Regions from separate parts of the Halomonas sp. ATBC28 genome, predicted to be linked through region 1. Evidence: predicted binding sites of a transcription regulator. Region 1 holds the regulator's gene; each other region holds the start of a gene.

Region 1 (4,682 bases):
ATTTTGGGCGATAAAGGTGCTGTAAAACTCCAGCACCCTTTTTTTGCTGCCCCCGGGGACGTCGAACAGAACGCGTTCCGGGGGGAGTATGGTTTCCAACGTCATTGAATTAACGCACACCGGCGCCTTGGGCGCGAGCTTGTGCTTTTTCCTTGTGTTTAACGAGTTGACGGTCGATTTTGTCCGCTAGTGCGTCGATAGCGGCGTACATATCACTGTCTAGGGCTTCCGCATGTAAGTCAGCACCTGCGGCGTGCAGCGTACAGGCGGCCTGCTGGCGCTCTTTCTCCACTGATAAGGTGACTTGCACCGTAGTTATATTGTCGTAATGGCGCTCTACACGCTCAAGCTTCTCGTTGACATAGTCACGCAAGGCGTCAGTCAGTTCTACGTGATGACCAGTGATATTTACTTGCATTGACGTGCTCCTTATCCATCGGACTGTACTTCGATTGTAACCCTTTTTGCCGCGTTGCAAAGCCCTTGTCGAGAGTTTCCCTGAAACGTTAACGAAGTTAGCGCAAACGACGCCGTTCACTGGAAGAGGGAATGCCCATGGCTTCACGGTATTTCGCCACCGTACGACGCGCCACTTGAATCCCTCCTTCGCCTAATAGCGTCACTAAGCGGCTGTCTGAAAGCGGCTTGCCGGGCGGCTCCTCTTGAATCAGTTTCTTGAGTCGTGCACGGATGGCGGTGCTGGAGTGGCTGTCGCCATCTTGACCGCTCACCTGGCTTGAGAAAAAGTATTTGAGTTCAAACACACCACGGGGTGTATGGATATATTTTTGCGTCGTTACCCGTGAAATAGTCGACTCGTGCATCTCCACGGCTTCGGCAATGTCGGCCAGTATCAGTGGTTTCATGGCTTCTTCGCCGTGCTCTAAAAAGCCAATCTGGCGGGTAATGATCTCGCGACCAACACGCAGCAGCGTATCGTTTCGGCTAGAGAGGCTCTTGATCAACCAGCGCGCTTCCTGCAAGTGCTCTTTGAGAAACTGGTTGTCATCGCTTTTATCCGCACGCTTAATCAAGCTGGCGTAGTCGGGCTGAATGCGCAGCCGTGGCAGGGCCTCGGGGTTGAGCTCTAAATGCCAGCCTTCATTATCGTGGCGGACGACTAGATCGGGGGTGACATAGCTGTCATCGGTGTCGCCGTAGGCGCTGCCTGGGCGTGGGTCTAGGCTGCGAATAAGCAGGATGACATCGGCCAGCTGTTCGTCGTCGAGCCCTAGACGGCGTTTCAGCAGACGCATATCGTCTTTGCCAAGCGCTTCGAGAAACTGCCGCACCAAGCGGCGGGCGGGAACCAGCAGTGGCGTATCATCGGGGAGAGCGGCGAGCTGCAGCATCAAGCATTCACGCAAGTCACGGGCAAATATGCCGGTCGGCTCAAACTGCTGGAGCTTGAGTAGAATGGTTTCCACTTCGCGCTGGCTTAGCCCGTCAATGCCCTGGGCACGAAGCCCTTCACGGATGTCGTTGAGCGGCTGGGTCAGGTAGCCGTTGGCGTCTAGCGCGTCGATTAAACTTTCCGCGACAAGCTGCTCGCGAGCGCTAAAATCGGTCATGGCGAGTTGCCACAGCAGGTGGCCATGAAGGCTCTGCCCGGCTGCCTGGCGCTCAAAGTCGGGGCCTTCGCTGCTGCTGCCCCCCTGGCTTCCCATATCTTGATAGGTATCTGACCAGTCGCTATCTACCGAGAGCTCAGTAGGGATGCTCTCTGACCACTCTTCTTCCTTAGGCTCGCTGACAGCCTGTTCACTAAATTCATCTTCCTGCTCCAGCATGAGATTGGCATCGAGGGCCTGCTGAATTTCTTGACGAAGATCCAGCGTAGAGAGTTGCAGCAGCGCAATGGCCTGCTGCAACTGGGGCGTCATGGTCAGCTGTGTGCCGATACGCAGTTGGAGAGAAGCTTTCATGACCATCTGAGAACCACTCGTTAATCAGAATGCTCCACCCTAGTGCGAGTGAGTGCTTGGCGCAAGTGCAATAAGCATGCCATTGGTCGTAAAGTTGTTTTAAAGCGCTATTTAGGGGCAATTAAGGCAAAAACATTACAGGCGAAAATCGGCGCCCAAATACACATCCCTTACTTTTTGGTTGGTGAGAATCGAGGCGGGCGAGCCACTGGCGATGATTTGCCCATCGCCGACGATATAGGCGATATCGCAAATGTCTAGTGTTTCACGCACGTTGTGATCGGTGATCAGCACGCCGATATGGCGCTGTTTCAGTGCACGAATGATGGTTTTAATCTCACCTACCGAGATGGGGTCAACGCCCGCAAAAGGCTCATCGAGCAGAATAAAAGCGGGCTCTGTGGCTAGCGAGCGGGCTATTTCTACACGCCTGCGCTCGCCGCCCGAAAGGCTCATGCCCAGGTTGTCGCGAATATGGGTGATATGGAAGTCTTCGAGTAGCGCTTCCAGGCGCTGTTCGCGGTCGCTGCGGTTAAGCTCTTTGCGGGTCTCGAGTATCGCCATAATATTCTCGGCAACCGAGAGTTTGCGGAAAATAGACGCCTCTTGAGGTAGATAGCCAATCCCCGCGGCTGCGCGCTCGTGCATGGGGGCGCGCGTTAAATCCACATCGTCGATACCCACCTTGCCAGCGTCGGATTTGACCAGCCCAACAATCATATAAAATGAGGTGGTTTTGCCCGCGCCGTTGGGGCCCAAAAGGCCAACGACACTGCCTTGGGATATCTCCAGATTGATGTCTTTGACCACTCGGCGGCGTTTGTAGCTTTTAGCCAGGTGGTGGGCATAAAGGGTTTTGATCGGCGCAGTGTCAGCAGTGGCCACAGCTAGGCTCCCTATTGTTCAGGCTGAAGGGTCATGCGTATGCGCTGGGGCTCGCTGCCATCAACGTCAGAGCGCGCTTGAATCACTTCTCGGTCAATAAAATACTCAAGGCGACCGCCACTAAAGGTGTCCTCTTGCTGGGTCAGTTCGGCTTGGTCGATCAGCTCTACGCGACGCTCGGCGACGTGATAAATAATCCGCCGCGCCCAGCCTTCCGTGGGGCCTTCTTGCCCTTCGCCTTGATGGCGCAAGTAGGCGCGCTCACCGGTAGCGGTGGCTGTCGAGAGTTCGCCCGCGTCGTTGCGTTCGATCTCTACCCGCTCGCCGCGCAGTTGCATTTCGCCTTGGCGAATGTCCACATCCCCAGTATAAACAGCTGTGCCTGCCCGCTGATCAAGATCTAAACGGTCGGCTTCCACTTCCACTGGGGCCTGGGAAGATGAGTTGGTTTGGGCTAACACTGATAAAGGTATCGCTAAACCGAACAGTGCAGTGTAGAGCAGGGCTGGGGAAATCATGGCTTTCATGGCGGTTCCTATTAGCGTTGTGTGGCCGGGGGGTGCGTGCCGCGCACATTATCCGTTAAGCGAACCTGGCTGGTGTTAAGCCAAACGTCCATACGTGAAGCGCTCATTTGCTGCGGCGGTTGCTGCATCAATACCGGTGTGTCACTCCAGGCATGCTGCTCGAGGCCATCATAGTGCAGTAGCTCGGTATCTAGCTGCCAGCCTTCATCTGGTGCAAACAGTCGAGCCGAACCTGACAGCAGCAGGGCTTGGGTAGCGGTGTTGAGCGTGCCTACAGCGGCGCTGGCCAGCCACTGACGGTTTTCGCTGTCATACAGTACTGCCTCGGGCTCTTCCGTCCAGGTTTCGCTGCGCTGCGGGGTATGGATAAGGCGCGGTGTTTTTAGCGACTGCATGACACTGCCGTTATCCCCGAATAGGGTAATCTCGGCATTTTCCAGCACGTGGCCAGGTTCCTGAGCCTGTGCTTCGGGGTCGATGCTGGTGTCTTGAGGCCCGCGGGGGTCAAGCCATACCAGCAGAATCCCCAGCGCGATGACTAGCCCGGCTAACCAGAGGCGTACTTTAAAGCGTTTAAACATTTACGTGCGGCCGTGCAGATAGGTGTCGAGCACCGCGCCCCAGTGTCCTTGAGATTCAAGCAGCGTATCGCAGATCTCACGCACGGCACCGTGGCCACCCAGGCGTTCGGTAGTCCAGTCGGCGTGGGTATGCATATAGTCCGGCGCGTTTGGCACGGTAATGCCGACGCCGCAACGTTTGATAGCCGCTAGGTCGGGTAGGTCGTCGCCACAATAAGCCACCTGCTCTAGTTCAATATCGAGGCGCTGGCAGAGCCCGCGCAGTGTGGCCAGCTTGTCTTCACAGCCTTGGTGAACATGGTCAATGCCGAGTGCCGCCGCGCGTTGGCTAACCATGGGGGAGTCGCGCCCGGTAATCAACGCGACATGTACGCCCACGCGTTTGAGAAGCTTTAGCCCGTGGCCATCCTGGGTGTGGAATGCTTTGATTTCGATACCATCGGCCTGAAAGTAGAGGCGCCCATCGGTAAGGACGCCGTCAACATCCAGTGCTAGCAGGCGTACACGGCGGAGTTGGTCGAGTAGCGAGGCAGGTAGGGTCATAGAACCTCCATATCAATCAGTTCGTAAAGCAGGTCGTGTTGGCGCCGCTGGGTTAAATAACGCCGCTGGCGAGCAGGTCGTGCATATGTAGAGCCCCAATTGGGCGCTGTTGTTCATCAACCACCGCTAGCGCGGTAATACGGCTTTCTTCCATGATGCGTACCGCTTCGGCCGCCAGGATATCGGGGCCTATGCGCTTGCCCGGCCGGGTCATGACATCA
Region 2 (4,682 bases), on a different contig from region 1:
ACATCCTCGCCTACTTTGGGAGTCCCCCTGCCTGATGCATTGGCCCAGGTAAGCCATGAGCGTGAGAGTGTCGCCCGGTGGAGCAGTGCTGGATTGAACCCCATGGCGATTAGTGCGGCACTTGGCGTGGCAGGGCTGCCCAAGCTGGCCGATCTTCCTCGACGAGTCAGCTTCGGTGTTCCACCGCTTTTGGCAGCACCATTGCCGCCTGCTGAGCCGGTTATTTCTTTACCAAAACTACTGATGCCCGCGGGCAGCGATGATTTTACATCGCCCTTAGCTGACTACATGGTGGTGTTAACCGACCACCCCCCGGCAAATGTACAAGCGGTGAGCGATGAGTCAGTAGCGGGGGCGACTGCGCTAAATCAGGCGCTTTCGGAACGCGTTGAAGAGTCTACCTATTTGCCCGACCTGGAGGGTGTTGAAGTATCGCGGGTGGCTGAGGGGATTAGCCTGCGTGTACAGGATCAACTGCTGTTTCCCTCTGCCACGGCTGAGCTAACCAACGATGGGTCGTCACTAGTGAGCAGTTTGCTCGAGACTATTCAGCGCTACGATGGCGAAGTGTGGGTGGAGGGCCATTCGGACAGCCAGACCATTAGCACCGAGGAGTTCTCATCTAACTGGGCGCTGTCGAGTGCTCGTGCCATTGCCATTGTGGAAGCGCTGGAAGCGGCGGGCGTGGATGCTGAACGCCTTCGCGCAGTCGGCTTGGCAGCAACAAAACCGCTAGAGAGCAACGCCACCGCGGAAGGGCGTGCACGTAATCGGCGGGTTGAGGTGGTGATTCATGTGGAGTAAGGGGCAGTTAATAGAGGAGTAAATAGCTGCTCAGCTATAAGGAAAATGTCATTGCGAGAAGCGCAGCGACGCGGCAATCTGATTTGTCAGTGATAGCTAACCCCGAGATTGCTTCTCTATGTTTGCAATGACGGCAACATGATCGCCACGCTTCGCTCGCGATGACATAAGAGGGGCAATGACATAGAAAAAAGCCCGCCGGGGGAGGCGGGCATTAAAGGGCTTGGCTCACTGCAGTCCACTGGCATCAGGTGAGGGGGTGTACAGGATTGCCAGTGGGTACAATATCAGTATAGCTATTTATTAAGCGTTGCCAAGTGCGGTAAAGCTTTTTTTACTTTTTATCATCTTAGTTATCGCTAATGCTTATTCTGAAAGGGGCTGTACAAAGCGCACCGATCTGCTTCATGCACTTTTGTGGTGCGTTTTAACTGCCTCTTTTTGGTGCTTGCAAGTACTCTGATTTATTTATCCCGTCAAATGCCACGTAACCCTCTGTTGAATAGACACTTCTCTGTTTTGGCTTATTAATTGCTATGCTTTACGTAGCAATTAATAGCTGGTCATAGTAGTTAATAGCTGGCCATAGCTATTTAGGCGTTCTAGACATGACGTCTTAACGAAGCGTTAAGGCCGAAGAGAGGTAGTGCTATGCCTGAACCCGCTCGTCTTTCAGCGTCAACCCCTTCGGTTGATCCGGCTCTGCAGCCGCGGCTTGTCTTGACCGATTTAGATGGCTCACTGCTCGACCATCACAGTTATGACTTCAGCCCTGCTGCTCCCTGGCTTGCCCGCTTAAAGCAAATGGGGGTGCCGGTGGTTCCGGTGACCAGTAAAACCCGTGCCGAACTGATACCGCTGCGCGAAGCGCTGGGCCTCACGGCAACCCCATTTATTGCTGAAAATGGTGCGGTTATTGGTCTCCCCCCTGGCTGGTGTCATGCACGCTTAGACCGTCCAGGCAGTGGCCGTGATGGTGTCGTTATCAAACATCCTGGTGTGGATATTGGCTTTATACGTGCCCGATTAAAGGTGTGGCGTGAACGCTTGGATATTCGCTTTACCCGCATGGGAGAGATGAGCGTAGCTGAGGTGATGGAGCTTACCGGGCTCGACGCAGTTCGCGCCCGGGATGCTCGGCAGCGGGAAGGTAGCGAACCGTTGTTGTGGGAAGACTCGGCCGTGGCCCTTGAGACGTTTCGCGCCGCTTTAGAGGGGGATGGCTTACAGCTTACTCAAGGTGGGCGCTTTTGGCATGTAATGGGGCGCTCCGCCGATAAGGGCAATGCCGTCGAGTGGCTGGTTAAACGCTTCACGGCATTAAGAGGGCGAATGCCTCTTTCATTGGGTTTGGGAGATGGGCCAAACGATATCACTATGCTCGAAGCAGTGGATCAAGCGGTCGTGATACGAGGTTGTCACGACTTAGCCGTAGAACCCCGCAACGCTTCGCTCTATCGCACGGATGCCACAGGGCCAACCGGCTGGTCTGAGGGAGTGGCCTACTGGTGGGGGCGAGATGACCGCCGTTTAGCGACGGCGGAAAAGGGCGATGCCGCTGTCCTTTGAGTACAGTTATTTGAGTCCAGTTATTTGAGTCCAGTTCTATGAATCCAGGGAGGTAAGTGAATGAGTGACTTTCATCAAAACGGAATTATTACCGACTTTCACAACCTTACCCGGCGCTCGGTGGAGGCGCTTGAACAAGAGCTGTGCCAGTTTGCTCGACGACGTCCAATGGGGCTGATTCTACCGTCGCTGTTTTCGGAGCTGGAAGGGCCAGCGCTGTCGGCGATCGTCGATGAGCTGGTTAAAGTCCCTTATCTCAACGAGATTGTCATTGGCCTGGATAGAGCCGATCGCGAGCAATTTTTATATGCTCGGGAGTTTTTCTCACGCCTGCCGCAACACACGCGCATCTTATGGAACGATGGCCCACGGCTGCGCGCCCTGGATGCGGAGCTGGAAGAGCACGGTTTAGGCGCTTTAGAGCCTGGGAAAGGGCGCAATGTATGGTATTGCGCAGGCTATATGCTGTCGTCAGGGCGCTCGACGGTGGTAGGGCTTCACGACTGCGATATTTTGACCTATGAGCGTGGGCTGCTTGCGCGCTTGATGTATCCGGTGGCGCACCCCAATTTCAATTACAGCTTCTGCAAAGGTTATTACCCCCGTATTGCCGAGGGCAAACTGAATGGGCGCGTCTCACGGCTGTTAGTCACACCGCTGCTGCGGGCGCTTAAAACTGTCTGTGGGCCGATGCCCTACCTTGATTACCTGGATAGCTTTCGCTACCCACTGTCAGGTGAGTTTGCGATGCGCAGCGAAGTGCTTGAGGGGATTCGTATGCCTGCAGACTGGGGCCTGGAGATTGGCGTTTTGTCGGAGTTACAGCGCAACTACTCCTTGCGCCAGCTCTGCCAGGTAGATATTGCCGATGCCTATGACCACAAGCATCAGCCGGTTAGCGAAGATGATCCTGATAGCGGCTTAAATCGCATGAGTCTTGATATTTCAAAAGCGCTCTATCGCAAACTAGCCACCCAGGGGGTTACCTTTAGCAGCGAAGACTTCCGCACGCTTAAAGCCACCTACTACCGCTTTGCGCTGGATTTAATCGAAGCCTATGACCACGATGCGACGATGAACGGCCTAAGCCTTGATCGCCACAGCGAAGAGCAGGCCGTGGAGCTGTTTGCCAGTAACCTGCTCGAAGCGGGCAATCTTTTTATGGATAACCCACGTGAGCGACCCTTTATCCCCAGCTGGAACCGTGTTCAGGCCGCGGTGCCAGATCTGCTCACGCGTATGCACGAAGCGGTAGAGCTGGATAACCAAGGTAAGGTTTAGCGCCTATTCATATGTCATTGCAAGGAGCCTACTCATATGTCATTGCGAGGAGCGCAGCGACGCGGCAATCTCGATCTGCGATGGCAGGTAACCTCGAGATTGCTTCACTGCGTTCCCAATGACAACACCGCGATCGCCACGCTTCGCTCGCGATGACACCCATTTGTCATTGCAAGGAGCCTACTCATATGTCATTGCGAGGAGCGCAGCGATGCGGCAATCTCGATCTGCGATGGCAGGTAACCCCGAGATTGCTTCACTGCGTTCCCAATGACAACACCGAGATCGCCACGCTTCGCTCGCGATGACACCCATTTGTCATTGCAAGGAGCCTACTCATATGTCATTGCGAGGAGCGCAGCGACGCGGCAATCTCGATCTGCGATGGCAGGTAACCTCGAGATTGCTTCACTGCGTTCCCAATGACAACACCGCGATCGCCACGCTTCGCTCGCGATGACACCCATTTGTCATTGCAAGGAGCCTACTCATATGTCATTGCGAGGAGCGCAGCGACGCGGCAATCTCGATCTGCGATGGCAGGTAACCCCGAGATTGCTTCACTGCGCTCGCAATGACAAGACATCAAAAATCGCTGTGCTGGAGGGCTGCACGCGGAGCCGATGACGAGGCGGGTAAATTTGCTTGTGCATGTCCCGTGCTCTGGTTAATGCGGAAGTGGGCAACCAGTTGACGCAGCTGAGCACTGAGCTGTGCGAGCGTTTGGGTGGCGTGGTTACTCTCTTGCACCAGGCCGGCATTTTGCTGGGTCATTTGATCCATCTGCGTTACCGCCTGATTGACCTGCTCAATGCCGCTGCTCTGCTCAATGGTGGCTGCAGAGATTTCCTGAACCAGTGTACTGAGCTGTTTAATGTCATCGACCATGCCATTGATCTCATCGCCGGTGTCATGCACTTGACGGCTGCCTTCCACCACTTTGCTATCCGACGCTTCGATCAGCGTTTTGATCTCTTGGGCGGCAGCAGCCGAACGGCTGGCTAGTTGGCGAACTTCATTGGCGACAA
Region 3 (4,682 bases), on a different contig from region 1:
CCCAGCTCTTCGAACAACTGGTTATTGGCGTACACCTGCTCTTCAATTTCTCTCGGTTGGGCACTAGCTTCGATTTCCTGCTGGCCGCTTTCATGGGCATGCAGTGTCGCCGCTGGATCGTCGGCGCCGAGAATAGCGGCTGCTTTTCCAGGGCTGTCGGGTGCTAAGATACCTACCATGATATGGCGTAGCTGCACCTCACCTGCTTCCACCCAGGGGCGAACGTCTTGCCACATTTGACGGCAGTAGGGGCAGTTGGCATCCGTGAAGGTGTAAATCACCCGGGGGGCATCCACATTGCCGTCCTGTATCCAGTGGCTTTCGCTTAATAGCTGCCATGTTTGTGCCTCTAGCGGTGCACGTACATGCTCATCCAGTTGCGCTTCGGTAAGGTCATTCCCCTCATTATCCATTAGTGTACCCACCACGGCGTGCTCGCCATCCGGCGTCAGGTAAATCGCCATGTCCTGGCCCTGCACGCTGGCGCCGTAGCCGCGCAACCCTCCGGGGGCATCGAATTGACCATGAATTTCCAAGCCTTGGTCGGCAAGTGCCTGAATAGGGGCGGGTAGCTCATCGGCATAGCTCGCAGAGGTGCCGACCAATCCTGCCAGCAGGAGAAAACCACTTATGCCAGCGTGACGTTTTAAGTGCATTGCAGCGCCTTGTTTGAATAAGAGTGAGAGGCTAGAGATTTAATAACCGCCGCCTTAGTGCTGGCAATCCCTAAAATAATGCCGTGTTGCGATTATCGCAGCACAACATTATTTAGGGATTATGCGCTTTATAACTGGGGCAATATGTCGCAACTTACGGTTTTTGAAGTTTACGGTTTTTGAAACTTTAGATTTCTCAATGGTATTAACGAAATGGCATTAACGATCAGCTACCAGCCAGCGTACCGCGTATGGCGGTAGCGTGCCTTCGGGAATCCATGGGTTGCCAGGATCCAGCGCTTGCCAGGCGTGTTTTTCAAGTGCCTGGGTAACTGCCTCACCCATATTCTCTAAAGGAAGCGGTAGGTCGGTGACGTTATACAGCGCTAGCAGCCGGCGACCATCGTGGAGCGGGCCGCGCTCTACCGCCAGCAGTTCCGGTGCCGAGACTAACACTCGCTGGGCGGCATTGGGGTGAAAGCAGGGCTCCTTGCGGCGCTGGTCTAATAGCCGGTTTAAGGCGTGGAAAACATCGTGAGTGGGCGTCGACGGGCTATCGAGTAGGAGGTCAAGCTCGCTACGCTGCCAGCGCCGGCGGTTGATCGAACGTAGCCGCCCACTGCGCTCAACGCCTTCCACGTCATTGAGTGTGCCAGTTAGGGTGTGAATATACAGCGCGGGGATACCTTGCAAACTCAGCATAATTGCTTGGCTGCATAGAAAACGCGCTACCTGCCACGGGTCGGGGCCGCGGCGGGTGCCGCGCATGGCTTCAAACCAGGTGATATTGATCTCATAGGGCGTATCGCTTCCATCGGGGTTGCTACGCATGCTGACAAAGCCTCCGAAACGGTGCATCAGCTCCAGCAGCGCATCCCGCTCGTGATCGGGCAATAAACCTTCCAAGGGGCGAACGCCAATGCCGTCGTGGCTGGCCGTAAAGTTGAGGTAGGTGCATTGGTCGGGCAGTACCGGAAGGCTGGCAAGCCAGGTTTGTAAGGTGCTCGCTTCGCCCCGGGTGAGGGTGTGCAATAGCAGCGGGGGGAGGGCAAACTGATACACCATATGGGCTTCGTTGGGGTCCCCCGCTGGCAACCGATCCAAGCCAAAATAACTGATATTTTCCTGGTGGGGCACATTGGTTTCGGTGATTAACAGGGTACCTGGGGCCACGTGATCCACAATCGCTCGTAGCAGCCGCACCACAGTGTGGGTTTCCGGCAGGTGAATGCAGGCAGTACCCAGCCGCTTCCACAGAAAGGCCACCGCATCCAAACGTACAATCCGCGTTCCTTGCTCCAGGTAGAACAGCAAAATACCCACGAACTCCAGCAGCACATCCGGATTTTCAAAGTTCAGGTCAAGCTGGTCTTCGGAGAACGTCGCCCACAGGTAGCGGGTGCCACGCCGGGTGGAAATGGGCACCAGCAGCGGGCTGCTGCGTGGGCGCACCACCTGGGAGACATCGGTCTCTGGATCGACTTCGATAAAGTAGTCGCGGCCGGGCAGGCTGCCGCTCAGGTAATCCACAAACCAGAGAGACTCCCGTGAGACGTGATTGAGCACCAGGTCGGCCATTAAGTCGTAATGGCTGGCGAGTTCGCGGATGTGCGACCAATCACCAAGATCGGGGTTCACTTCCCGGTAGTGGATCACCGAAAAGCCGTCGTCGCTGCTCCAGGGAAAGAAGGGCAGTACATGTACACCGCTGATGCGATCGCCCAACCGCGCTTGAAGAAAATCGCTAAGCACTGCCAACGGCGGCACACCATCTTCAATAATCGAGTCACCGTAGCTGATCACCCACTGATCTTTTTCGCTCCAAGAGGGTGCATTTTTAGTGCTGGTTCTACCGGAGCTGGATGAAAATGGGGCAAGCGACTGAAAATGCGCTAGACGCTGGTTTAAACGGCGCTGCACTTCCCCCGCCCTGGGGCCATAAAGGTGGCTGAGGTAGTCGTTAACGGTCTGCTCAAAGGGGGGCATGGGTAGCTCCTGATAAACAATCTGCCACAAACGCTGCAGCTTGTGTGCCAAATCGTTACAATACGAGGTTGATACCGCGTTTAAACGCTAAGATACATTAGCTTGTGGCAGTTACTACTGCTAAAACGCTATTAATAGCACACACATTGACAGGTTATAACACGCTAACTCGTGCGGTACGCCGACACGAGCTGACAACAGGTTGACCGCCATGCATTGCCCTTTTTGTGGTGCAAACGATACTCGAGTGACTGATTCGCGACTGGTAGCGGATGGTGATCAGGTACGCCGTCGACGCCAGTGTGCGAGCTGCCAAGAGCGCTTTACCACCTACGAAACCGCAGAATTGGTAATGCCGCGGGTGGTGAAGTCCGACGGCTCCCGCGAGAGCTTTAATGAAGCCAAACTGCGGGCAGGTATGTTGCGTGCGCTGGAAAAGCGTCCGGTCAGTGCAGAAGCCATTGAAGCGGCGGTAGAGCGCATCCGCCAAACCTTACGTGCCCGGGGCGATCGCGAAATCAACGCCCGTGATATTGGCGAGTCGGTCATGCAAGCGCTTAAAACCCTCGATCACGTAGCCTATATCCGCTTTGCTTCGGTATATCGCAAGTTCCAGGATCTGGATGAATTTCGCGCTGAGATTGACCGGCTGTCCCAAGAGCCCTCTTCCCGACTGGGCCATGGCAGCGAGTCGTCAAAATGAGTGCTGTCTTTAGCCAAGCCGACCACCGCTATATGGCGCGGGCGCTGCAACTGGCGCAAAAAGGCTTATACACCACGGATCCCAACCCGCGGGTCGGCTGTGTGATTGTGCGTGACGAGCAGATTGTCGGTGAAGGCTTTCACCTGTGTGCCGGTGAACCCCACGCCGAAATTCACGCGTTGAATGATGCTGGTGAGCAAGCCCTGGGCGCGACCGCGTACGTCACCCTGGAGCCTTGTTCCCACACCGGCCGCACTGGCCCCTGCGCGGTGGCGCTCCAGGAAGCGAAGGTGTCGCGGGTAGTGGTTGCCATGGTGGATCCGAACCCGCAGGTGAGTGGCCGCGGTATTCGTCTGCTTGAAGAGGCGGGTGTTGAGGTGGCGGTGGGGTTATTAGAGAGTGACGCGCGCGCTCTGAATCCCGGCTTTATTGCTCGCATGACCCAGCAGCGTCCCTTTGTGCGCCTGAAAATGGCGATGAGTCTAGATGGTCGTACCGCCATGGGGTCGGGGGAGTCTCAGTGGATCACCGGGCCTGAAGCACGCACCCAGGTGCAGCGGCTACGGGCACGCTCCAGCGCGATATTAAGCGGCGTTGAGTCGCTCATTATGGACGACTCTCGGCTGACGTTACGAGCAGAGCAGTTACAGCTGAACAACGCAGACCAAGTGGTTCACCGCCAGCCCCTGCGGGTGATTTTAGATACCCACTTGCGCCTACCTCTGGCGGCAGCCTGTTTAAGCGAGCCTGGGCGTACGCTAGTGATCACCACATCAGACCACTTGGAAGAGAAGCGGGAACGGTTAACTCAGGCGGGCGCTGAAGTACAGGTGTTGCCCGCCGGTAGCGATGGCCGTATCGATTTAGTGGCAATGCTGCAGTGGTTAGCCGAAAATGAACAGGTTAATGAACTGCTGGTGGAAACCGGAGCGACATTGGCGGGCGCTATGCTCGATGCGGCGTTGGTCGATGAGCTACAGCTGTTTGTTGCCCCCACACTGTTAGGCGGCGAAGCGCGGCCCCTTTTTGCGTTGCCAGGGCTCTCACGTATGGCCGATCAGCGGCGGTTAACCATTCACGATATGCGAGCAGTAGGGCGCGATTGGCGCATTATTGCATCCCCTCTAGCGACTAGCGCATCTGGCGAATTTTGCGAGAGCAAGGTACCCTGACGCGCAAAATCGTGACTCACTCTCGCGACACTCTTTCTCGATAACCTATCCTGACAAGCTATCGTGACAACACTTATTGGAGATTCCATGGCGCACCCCTCCTCTAGAGGCTTAGCCCCTATCGCCGAGCTGGTGGACGATATCCGCCAGGGCAAAATGGTGATT
Region 4 (4,682 bases), on a different contig from region 1:
GACTTCGATAGGTAAAATCGATGCCGGGGTGGTCGTCATCGCGAGCGGTGGGCTTTCCATTCCGAGCATGGGCGCGACGGGTTTTGGCTACGACATTGCCCGTCAATTTGGTCTAGAGGTATTCGCTACGCGACCCGGGCTGGTGCCCTTTACCTTAAGCGATACCTGGAAAGCGCGCGCAGCTGACCTCTCTGGTTTGAGCGTGCCAGTGGCTGTTAGTGCTGGCAGTCGCCGCTTTGTGGAACCCATGCTGTTTACCCACCGCGGCTTGTCTGGGCCGGCGATGCTGCAGATATCCAGCGTTTGGCAGCCAGGGGAGAGCATTAGTATCGATCTACTGCCCAATGAAAACGTGGCGGAATCCCTACGTGAGGCACGCCAAGAAACGCCTAAGCGTCAGCTCTCGACTTGGCTTGGCGAACGCTTTCCGAAACGCTTTGCGCAAGCACTGCTGGAGTGGTACCCCGACCATGACTTGGCGCGGCCCCTGGCCCAGTATGCTAATGCCGCATTGGATGAGTGGGCGCAAAGACTCAACGCTTGGCAACTGAAACCAGCAGGAACAGAAGGTTGGCGTACCGCAGAGGTAACCATGGGCGGGGTCAATACCGACGCGATTTCGTCCAAAACCTTTGAGGTTAAAGGCTTACCACAGTTGCGCTTTATCGGAGAAGTATTAGATGTAACGGGAGAGCTAGGCGGGTATAACTTTCAGTGGGCGTGGGCGAGTGGCGTAGCCTGCGGGCAGGCTGTTTAATAAGCTGATCAAAGATTTGCAAGTGCCGTAAACCGATACACTGGCTGTATTAAGCCTCTTGTATTTTGGCGATGGGTTCAAGTTTAGGGGCTGTTGACGTTTCGCTTATGGCAGCGCTGAAAAGTCAACAGAGCCTAGGGCAATGCTGCCAAGAGGTCGGCTGGTAGGTCGATCAGGCGCTTCCTTACAAGTGCCGAAACAGACTAGGATCTAATCCAGCTTTTTGAATTCGATAGGCTAGCTTAGCTCTCGTTACGCCTAGTTCTCTGGCGGCCTTAGACACGTTGCCATCTGTTTTATAAAGTGCATTTGACAAAATTTCTGCTTCACTTCTCCTGTGATATTTAGCGCTCTTCTGCGTATCGTCAATCTTACCCCGGCCAAATAGATCAGGCCCACTTGTGCCAGCCTCCAGCTCTCCTGTGGGATCAATATTGAGGCCTGAAGGGGGATTGAGTTTTGTGGCAAAGCCAACGTCGTCAAACATATGAAACACATTGAGCGGCTCAGAATCTAGCGCGTTAATCACGCCACGTTCTATTAAATTCTGAAGCTCGCGAATATTTCCAGGATAACTATAGTCTAAAAGTGCTTCACTAGCCTTTCGGGTGAGTCCTGGAATATTTTTTTTATAAACGTTTGAGTAGCGGTATAAAAAATGTTCGATCAATAAGGGGATATCATCCTGGCGTTCTCTAAGAGGGGGAAGGCGAATAGGAAAAACATTTAAGCGGTAATAAAGATCCTCTCTGAATAGTCCATTCTGCACTTCCTTGAAAAGATCTTTATTTGAGGCGGCAACAACCCTGACGTTAACTTGAATAGGGTGTGCACCACCGACTCTTTCTATCTCACCATTCTGCAGGGTGCGAAGAAGCTTACCTTGTGCCTCATAACTTAATGATGGAATTTCATCAAGAAATAGTGTGCCCCCATTGGCTCGTTCGAACCGACCCGGTCGACTTTTTTCTGCACCTGTAAACGCACCTTTTTCTACGCCAAACAGCTCTGCCTCAACCAATGTGTCAGGGATTGCAGCACAGTTAAGGGCGACAAAGGGGCCGTTTGCCAAGTTGCTTTTGCGGTGAAGCTCGTTAGCAAACAAGTCTTTCCCAACACCTGATTCTCCATTGAACAGTACCGTGGCTGGCGTTGGCGCGACTCTTTCGATCTTCTGCAAAGCAATACTGACTGCTGCTGAAATACCCACGATCTTTTGGGTATCTATTTTCTCATGGATAGAGGCAGGAGATGATGCTGTCGTCACGCCAGTGGTTTGTCGAGACGACTTACGCGCTTCAGGCGCAAGGTATTCTCCTGGAGTGAGCCAGCTAAGGTCATGGGTACTGCCTATTTCTTGATTTGTCATCTCACCTACGATTCGACAGAAAGAGCCGCCGCAGCCAGCACACTCCAACTCACGATATATCACTCGCTTACCGTAGAAAGCACTGGCGTAGCCGCTGGCATAACCTAGCTGCATCCAGCAAACCGGTTCACGTGATAGGCCGTACGCATTTATATGTTCGGCGGCTTCGATTGAACCATGCCAAAGGAACTCGGCATTGAAAATACCGTTCGGGATGTCGTGGTCGCGTCGTACCGTTTCGACTTTAACCATCCCCATGACCGCATGTAACCGCTCTCCCGCGGTCAACGCACCAGCTTCATCGTTTAGTGGCCAATGTTTTCGTACAAAAGCTGCGTCGGCAGATCCAGCTGAAAAACCTACGCGCATCAGCAAGCTGCATGCTCTAGAAAAGCCTAGTGATTCAATGATTTCTCTGCGCAACACACCAAATGCATTAGCCCCAAGTAGCACCATGCGGCGATCATCGAACCAAATTTTTCCATCGTTAGGGGTAAGGCGCAGCCTCTCTGTCAAATCACGTAAAGTGGGTGGGTCTCCATCATCAAGGCCTATCTTACAAGAACTCGCTTGATTGGGTTGCGTTGTCATTTTCGAAAGCATCATTTTTTTTGTCATGTCTTTCTCATTTTTTTATTAAAAATATTAAATTAATTAAATACTGGCGAGTCTTGTTCAATCCTTCAGTTGTACTTTAGTCGTGTCTAGTCTCTTAACTTCCTTTGAATAATAAGAATTTTACTTGATTTTTTATACTAAGGTCTAGGTTTTGAGTAGTTGGCATAGCAATTGCTGAATAGTTCTCTGTAATACATCGTTTCCATAAATAAAGTGAGAACAATAATGGCTAATGCACCCGCTAGTAATGCTTATCGTATCGTAGAAGTTCCTGAACCAATGAAGGCAATGCAAGACCGATTTGGGCGTGAGGGAAGCTATGTAGGGCTCTCTGAGGTAGAAAGCCCATGGGTTCCTTTTGGTGATAATGCAGCTATACGGCATCTGGCCTTTGATGTAAGAAATAATGTTTATTGCAATATTTTATGGATTAAAAGCCCTGGTGTGATTGGTACCCATAAGCACCGAGGAATGGTATGGGCTGTAGGAATGGAGGGATCTTTCCGATATTTGGAATACGACTGGGTTTGCGGGCCTGGAGAGTTTATAACGGAAATGCCCGGACAGGCTCACACGTTAGTGACCGACGATGCTAATGGAATGAAAGCTCTATTTTGGATGCAGGGAGCTAACGAGTTCTTCGATGAGAAGGGGGAGTGGGCAGAAACGCTGGATGTTTTCTGGTTCATCAATCACTACGTCACTTACTGTGAAGAACACAATATCCCCATCAATGAGCAGTTATTTCTATGAGGTGGGGTATGCGTGTATTAGAGCAATTCAGCGTAGAAGGGCGTTCAGCCCTGATCACGGGGGGAGCCTCAGGTTTAGGACTTGCCTATGCCGAAGCGTTGGCAGAAAACGGCGCTAACGTGACACTAGCGGATATAAACATCGACGCAGCCGAATGTGAGGCACAAAGGCTCCGTGACGAAGGCTGCAAGGTTCATGCTGTCCAGCTAGATGTCGCTGATCGAATGCAGACCAGTCGAGCCTTCGAAGAACATGTCCGCCAGTTTGGCAACTTGGATATTGTTTTTGCTAATGCGGGGATCGATCCTGGGGCAGGGTTTTGGAACTCTTCAGGAGGGCGAAATAGAGATGGTCAGATTGACGTTTTAGATCCAGCCCGCTGGGATAGAACAATTTCTATTAATCTGACGGGGGTCTTTAATACTCTGCGAGTGGCAGCTAAATACATGAAGCCACGGCGTCGAGGATCAATTGTTGTCACGTCCTCCAATGCTGCCTTTATTACAGAGCCTGTGGTCGGGCTTGCTTACATGCCTGCAAAAGCGGGAGTGTCCCATTTAGTACGTCAAGTTGCCTTAGAGTTGGCAGAGTTCCGGATCCGGGTCAACACTATCGCGCCCGGCGGTTTCGTAACCAACATTGGTGGTGGCTGGTTGAAAGACGAAGCAGTTCGCCAGGCCTGGAACGCCAAGGTACCTCTAGGGGAAATCGCTGATCCTGAACAGATCAAGGCACTGGCGCTATACCTAGCCTCTGACGCCTCTTCCTATATGACCGGTGCTCAATTGGTTATTGACGGAGGCACTTCTCTTGGGAGGGTGGGCTGATGCGTGCTGCCGTCTTTCAGGGGTTACACCAGCCTTTAGATGTTTGCGAACTTCCAGACCCTACACCAGGAGACGATGAGGTTGTCATCCAGGTGAAACGATGTGGAATTTGTGGCTCCGATCTCCATATGACTGAGGATCCCATTTTCGGCATTTGTCCTGGCGATGTGCTGGGTCACGAATATGCAGGCGAGATAGTCGCTTTAGGTCGAAAAGTCAGTGATGTATCTATAGGAGATCTTGTATCCGTTATACCTTTCCGAAGTTGCGGTTATTGCGCTGCATGCCGTTCTGGGAATCCTGCTTGGTGTCTAGATATGGCGTTGGAGGGAGGGGGATATGGTGAATATGTCGTCAC

What was found. Region 1 encodes sigma-54, which starts transcription at its own class of promoters, with help from an activator protein. Its sites were predicted from a motif close to TGGCACNNNNNTTGCTNT; they were not measured.
Region 2: a site for sigma-54 is predicted at 1,325-1,342, ahead of E0L35_RS19530 (HAD-IIB family hydrolase). Genes of this name have one in related genera too.
Region 3: a site for sigma-54 is predicted at 2,675-2,692, ahead of E0L35_RS14465 (sugar phosphorylase). Genes of this name have one in related genera too.
Region 4: a site for sigma-54 is predicted at 2,905-2,922, ahead of E0L35_RS13295 (2,4'-dihydroxyacetophenone dioxygenase family protein). Genes of this name have one in related genera too.

The regions. Positions count from the first base shown of each region.
Region 1 is NZ_VCQL01000006.1:165,717-170,398, forward strand. It holds gene E0L35_RS08740 (PTS sugar transporter subunit IIA) at 1-105, opposite strand, end outside; gene raiA (ribosome-associated translation inhibitor RaiA) at 110-418, opposite strand; gene E0L35_RS08750 (RNA polymerase factor sigma-54) at 516-1,931, opposite strand; gene lptB (LPS export ABC transporter ATP-binding protein) at 2,061-2,810, opposite strand; gene lptA (lipopolysaccharide transport periplasmic protein LptA) at 2,822-3,337, opposite strand; gene lptC (LPS export ABC transporter periplasmic protein LptC) at 3,349-3,918, opposite strand; gene E0L35_RS08770 (HAD hydrolase family protein) at 3,919-4,461, opposite strand; gene E0L35_RS08775 (KpsF/GutQ family sugar-phosphate isomerase) at 4,514-4,682, opposite strand, start outside.
Region 2 is NZ_VCQL01000019.1:1,486-6,167, reverse strand. It holds gene E0L35_RS19535 (OmpA family protein) at 1-804, shown strand, start outside; gene E0L35_RS19530 (HAD-IIB family hydrolase) at 1,456-2,373, shown strand; gene E0L35_RS19525 (hypothetical protein) at 2,434-3,654, shown strand; gene E0L35_RS19520 (methyl-accepting chemotaxis protein) at 4,240-4,682, opposite strand, start outside.
Region 3 is NZ_VCQL01000011.1:171,344-176,025, reverse strand. It holds gene dsbG (thiol:disulfide interchange protein DsbG) at 1-656, opposite strand, end outside; gene E0L35_RS14465 (sugar phosphorylase) at 876-2,642, opposite strand; gene nrdR (transcriptional regulator NrdR) at 2,854-3,345, shown strand; gene ribD (bifunctional diaminohydroxyphosphoribosylaminopyrimidine deaminase/5-amino-6-(5-phosphoribosylamino)uracil reductase RibD) at 3,342-4,517, shown strand; gene ribBA (bifunctional 3,4-dihydroxy-2-butanone-4-phosphate synthase/GTP cyclohydrolase II) at 4,605-4,682, shown strand, end outside.
Region 4 is NZ_VCQL01000010.1:122,131-126,812, forward strand. It holds gene E0L35_RS13285 (NAD(P)/FAD-dependent oxidoreductase) at 1-757, shown strand, start outside; gene E0L35_RS13290 (sigma-54-dependent Fis family transcriptional regulator) at 942-2,744, opposite strand; gene E0L35_RS13295 (2,4'-dihydroxyacetophenone dioxygenase family protein) at 2,970-3,497, shown strand; gene E0L35_RS13300 (SDR family NAD(P)-dependent oxidoreductase) at 3,506-4,324, shown strand; gene E0L35_RS13305 (alcohol dehydrogenase catalytic domain-containing protein) at 4,324-4,682, shown strand, end outside.